Linked DNA regions of Microbulbifer sp. GL-2. The protein of the gene in region 2 interacts with the protein of the main gene of each other region in a pairwise test. Links are inferred from orthologs where the notes say so. Each region holds a gene or a part of one and is shown on either strand. Other genes may lie near its edges.

Region 1 (2,993 bases), 3.7 Mb from region 2 along the record:
CACCAGCTTGGCCTGCACAAACTTTGGCATAGCCTTGCGTTCGGGCATGCTACTGGCTTCCCAGCCATAGGTGATGGCGGTGATCAGCGCCCCGTGCAACAGGAGGCTGATCACGATCGCCAGTGCATAAAAGCCTTTATTCACCAGCACCCTACCCCTGCGGTGGCTCAGTCACCAGGCCGACGCTAGGCGCCCCGGCCTGTTGCAACTCGGTCATGACATTGACGATCAAACCGTATTTGGCGTCGGTATCACCCCACACCAGCACTGGGGTTTCTGGCTTCTGGCGCAGCACCTTGCCCACAGTATCCTTGATTTCGGAAAGGGGCTTGGCCTCTTTCTCGTCACTTCCCAGGTTCAAATAATAGGTACCGTCGGCGCGCACTGACACGATCAACGGCTCCTCATCGGTATCCTCCATCGGCGCCGAGGGCGCATTGGGCAGATCGACTTGGACCCCCTGCATCAATAATGGTGCCGTGACCATAAAGACAATCAGCAACACCAGCATCACGTCGATGTAGGGCACCACATTGATCTCGGATACCAACTTCTTTTTGGTTCCCTTGCGAAACACACTCATAGGGTTCGCCTACTCACTACTCAGCCGGAGTGCACTTTGCGGTGCAGGATAGAGGAAAACTCCTCAGCAAATGTTTCATAACTGGACAGTAACCACTCCGCCTTGGCCGAATAGCGGTTATAAGCCATCACCGCGGGAATCGCAGCGAACAGGCCCATCGCCGTAGCCACCAGTGCCTCACTGATACCTGGGGCTACAGTGGCAATGGTCGCCTGGTGCATAGTGGCGAGGCCACGAAAGGAATTCATAATCCCCCAAACGGTACCAAATAAACCTATATAGGGGCTGACAGAGCCCACAGTAGCGAGGAACGGCAGGTTCATCTCCACCTTTTCCTGCTCCCGTGACATAGCTACACGCATGGCGCGCTCAGTCCCCTCCATTACGGCTTCGGGACCACTGCTGCCCTGCTGGCGCAGGCGGGTAAACTCGGTAAAACCTGCTCGGAACAGGGACTCAACCCCATCCGCCTTACCCTTCTCGGCACGTTCATTGCCCTCGCGGAACAGCTTATTAAGGTCGGCACCGGACCAGAAGCGGCGTTCGAAACTACTGAGACCACGCTTGGCCTGGGATAGGTAGAGCCCGCGCTGGATAATCATGATCCAGGACACCACAGAGGCCAGTAGCAGCAACAGCATAACGAGCTGTACCAACAGGCTGGCGTTTTGGATTAGCCCCCAAAGAGAAAGTTGTTCACCGGCGTTCATCTTTTTAAATAACTGCCTTTAATGCTGAATAAATGGGTTCCGGCAGGGCACAGGGCCTGCGGCTGTCGTCAGCGACACAGGCAACTTTGACCACACCTTCGCAAATTAGCTCATTACCGCGCCAGATTTTTTGCTCAAAGGTCACCGCGGCTCGCCCCAGTTTGCCAATCGCTGCAGTAGCGCGCAATGCATCATCAAGAATGGCTGAGCGCCGGTACTGGATCTCGGCGGAGTGCACCACCAGCAACAACCCCTGCTCCGGCATCGCCGGCTTATCATAACCGAGAGAGCGCAGCAGTTCTGTGCGCGCGCGCTCCATATACTTCAAATAATTCACGTAATAGACGATACCGCCCGCATCCGTATCTTCGATATAAACACGCACGGGTATGCCAAAGACTTCCTTCACTCCCCCCCTTATCCACTAGTTTTCCCTGATACGAGCCGCCAGTCACCTATTGTCAATTTCTTCCATCTGGTTTCGGCAGACCGAAATGCTCATAAGCCAGCCCGGTAACTACCCGCCCGCGGGGCGTGCGCGCAATATAGCCCTGCTGGATCAGGTAGGGCTCAAGCACATCCTCCAGGGTATCGCGCTCTTCACTGACGGCAGCTGCGAGACTGTCCACTCCTACCGGGCCACCATCGAATTTCTCAATCATCGCCAGCAGCATACGCCGGTCGAGCTGGTCGAAACCGCGCACATCCACATTGAGCATATTAAGGGCCGCATCAGCAATGGCCGAGTCTACCGAACCATCAGCCTTTACGTCGGCGTAATCGCGCACGCGGCGTAACAAGCGGTTGGCAATTCGCGGGGTACCACGAGCGCGCCGAGCCACCTCCAAGGCACCACCCTCATCCATTTCCACCCCCATCAAACCCGCAGATCGGCGCACAATACTGGTGAGATCCTTCACGTTGTAGAATTCCAGGCGCTGCACTATGCCAAAACGGTCACGCAGGGGGGAAGTCAGCAAACCGGCTCTGGTGGTAGCCCCCACCAAAGTGAAAGGTGGCAGGTCCAGTTTGATGGAGCGCGCAGCAGGCCCTTCACCGATCATGATATCCAGCTGGTAGTCTTCCATGGCCGGATACAAAACCTCCTCCACATGGGGGCTGAGGCGATGGATTTCATCGATAAAAAGCACATCCCCCGGCTCCAGGTTGGTCATCAGCGCAGCCAGGTCGCCAGCCTTTTCCAGCACAGGACCGGAGGTGGTCTTGATCGCCACCCCCATCTCCGCTGCGATAATATTCGCCAAGGTGGTTTTACCCAGACCCGGCGGGCCGAACACCAGCGTGTGATCCAAGGCCTCTTTGCGCAATTTGGCCGCCTGGATAAAGATTTCCATCTGCTCGCGCACCACAGGCTGACCCACATAGTCCGAAAGGGTCTTGGGGCGCACAGCGCGGTCGTACTGCTCTTCCTGTCCTGTCGGCCCCACGGGCTCCGGAGCCACAAGACGGTCGGCTTCAATCATCGCTACAACTCCATCGCACTCAAATTACGCGGGCGCCATGCCCTTCAGGGCCAGGCGAATCAAAGTGGCACTGTCAGCGTCCGGTTGCTCCTTGCTAGCGCGAGCAACCATTTTACTGGCTTCTGTAGGCTTGTAGCCCAGCGCCGCCAGGGCGCTTTCAGCCTCGCCAGAGTGATTCACCTTGGGGGCGACAGCTGCAGCCATCAAAGGGATATC
Region 2 (2,715 bases):
TTGGAGAGTACTGAATCAATCGCCATTGGCTGCGCCTCCTGGGGCACCAGATTAATACCAGCACATGCTGCATCTGGATCAACAAGATTCATCGTGGGTGGAGCCACCTGATCACGAAGCGCCATCACTGAGAAAACAGCCTCGATTGCACCGGCAGCACCCAACAGGTGGCCCGTCATGGATTTGGTTGAACTTACAGCCAGCTTTTCAGTGGCACCTGCAAAAATCTTTTGTACCGCCTGGATTTCCGCTTTATCCCCCAAGGGTGTGGAGGTACCGTGGGCATTAATGTACTGGATCGTATCGATGCTCACGCCAGCATCCTTGAGCGCATTCCGCATAGAAAGCGCTGCACCCGCACCATCTTCTGGTGGGGATGTCATATGGTAGGCATCACCACTCATACCAAAACCAGTCAGCTCAGCATAAATAGTCGCTCCGCGCGCCTTCGCATGCTCGTACTCTTCCAACACAAGTACTGCCGCGCCCTCGCCCAAAACAAAGCCATCCCGGTCTTTATCCCAGGGACGGCTGGCCGCCTTGGGGTCATCGTTGCGTGTGGAAAGCGCCCTGGCTGCACAGAAGCCGCCAAGCCCGACCGGCGTGGTGACCATTTCCGCACCGCCGCACACCATGACATCGGCATCACCGTACTGAATCGTACGCATACCGAGCCCCAGTGCGTGGGTACCAGTTGTGCAGGCAGTAGTCACTGCAAGGTTGGGACCACGCAGACCGTATTTAATCGACAGGTTACCAGCCACCATATTGATAATGGCGCCCGGTACAAAGAAAGGCGACACGCGGCGCGGCCCCTTCTCGGCAATCAACATTGCGTTGTCTTCGATGGCCATAATGCCACCCATGCCGGAACCGATACAGGTTCCCATACGCTGGGCACCCTCTTCACTCACCTCAAGGCCACAATCCTGCATTGCCTGGATACCCGCAATCAGACCGTATTGCAGAAACGTATCCATCTTGCGCGCATCTTTTGCAGGCATATAGGGAGTGGGATCGAAATCTTTTACCGTAGCGGCAAAGCGGGTTGAAAAAGCTGAAACATCAAAGGTTTCTATCGGGGCTGCGCCATTGGCCCCCTTCAGAATGCCAGACCAAGTCTCTCCTACGGTGTTACCCAAAGGGCTGACTACACCCATTCCGGTTACAACAACTCTTCTGTGCGACACTGCGGTCCCCCCGAAACTCTTGCTGCCGCTGTACTCCCCCAACACAGTGAGGGAGACCACATTCGGTCAGCGGTCACAATTCCATAATGCTCATAAAAAGAGAGCCGCGCTATGTGACATAGAACGGCTCTCAAAATCGCTTGGCCACGCTCAGAAACTAAACTGCTCGCGCCTAAACTACCCAGCAGGAATTAACCAAGGTTGTCCTTGATGTAATCCATTGCCAGCTGAACGGTAGTGATTTTCTCAGCTTCTTCGTCGGGAATTTCAGTTTCGAATTCCTCTTCCAAAGCCATAACCAGCTCAACTGTGTCAAGTGAGTCCGCGCCCAGATCTTCAACAAAAGAGGCTTCAGCCTTAACGTCTTCTTCCTTCACGCCCAGTTGTTCAGCAACGATCTTTTTAACGCGCTCTTCAATGCTGCTCATGATTCAATTTAACTCCTAGTGGGTAAAAATCTGTTTTAGTCGCTATTGTGTATTTCACCAATTCAGTTAGCGGTGATAACGACCGGCTCACACAGCTTTTGGATAATTCAGAGGCCATTGTACCCCAAGTTTTTGGGGATGTAATGCACGGCCCTGCACCACCATCAGCAAATAACAAAATACTCTAAAAATCAATGACTTAAAGAGATATTTTCAAATATATATCAGGTCATGTACATGCCGCCATTGACATGAATTGTCTCGCCAGTGACATAGCCACCGGCATCACTCGCCAGGAAGGCTACCACAGATGCGATCTCCTCAGGCTGCCCAAGTCGGCCCAGGGGAATTTTTCCAAGTAGCGCTTCGCGCTGAGCTTCGGGTAACACCTTGGTCATGTCAGTATCAATAAAGCCCGGAGCTACAGTATTCACGGTAATTCCACGGGAGCCGATTTCGGCGGCCAGAGAGCGAGCAAATCCAGCAACCCCAGCTTTGGTGGCCGCATAATTACTCTGCCCCGCATTCCCCATACTGCCGACCACAGAGCTAATATTTATAATTCGCCCCCAGCGCGCCTTAGCCATGTCCCGCAGACATGTTTTAGTCATGCGAAAGACTGCGGACAAATTCGTCTCCACAACAGAGTCCCATTCGTCGTCTTTCATACGCATTAACAAATTGTCTTTGGTGATACCAGCATTGTTTACCAAAATGGTCGGCACACCAAAGTCATTCTTCGCTGCAGCATGCACCCCGGCAACACTCTCGGCGCTGGTGACATCCAGCACCATTCCGGCCCCCTTGATACCTTTCTCAGCAAAGCGCGCGCTGATTTTTTCAGCGCCGCCTTCACTAGTGGCAGTACCAATCACTGTCGCACCTTGACCACCCAGCATATCTGCAATTGCCGCACCAATACCACGACTGGCGCCGGTAACCAGGGCCACTTTACCCTCGAGGGAAATCATTAAGCTCATACTTGCTTTATCCTTATTCAGCTAATGGCAGCCGCCATTGCACGACTTAAACCGCTGTAGTTCTCAGTGCTTCATTAAAGCTGGAAGGGCTATCGATGCTATGACAAGCAACACTGC

The links.
Region 1: the proteins of acpP (region 2) and ybgC interact in binary tests that used the Escherichia coli proteins (3 or more experiments, as listed by UniProt). The link is inferred for Microbulbifer sp. GL-2 from one-to-one orthologs.

Annotation. Positions count from the first base shown.
Region 1 is NZ_AP019807.1:698,493-701,485, forward strand. It holds ybgC (tol-pal system-associated acyl-CoA thioesterase), read right to left. Parts: upstream 1,703-2,993; coding sequence 1,298-1,702; downstream 1-1,297. Other genes in the region: tolA (cell envelope integrity protein TolA), read right to left, coding at 1-144; tolR (protein TolR), read right to left, coding at 152-583; tolQ (protein TolQ), read right to left, coding at 604-1,293; ruvB (Holliday junction branch migration DNA helicase RuvB), read right to left, coding at 1,755-2,777; ruvA (Holliday junction branch migration protein RuvA), read right to left, coding at 2,802-2,993.
Region 2 is NZ_AP019807.1:4,368,820-4,371,534, forward strand. It holds acpP (acyl carrier protein), read right to left. Parts: upstream 1,619-2,715; coding sequence 1,382-1,618; downstream 1-1,381. Other genes in the region: fabF (beta-ketoacyl-ACP synthase II), read right to left, coding at 1-1,190; fabG (3-oxoacyl-ACP reductase FabG), read right to left, coding at 1,843-2,598; fabD (ACP S-malonyltransferase), read right to left, coding at 2,645-2,715. UniProt on the Escherichia coli protein: Carrier of the growing fatty acid chain in fatty acid biosynthesis.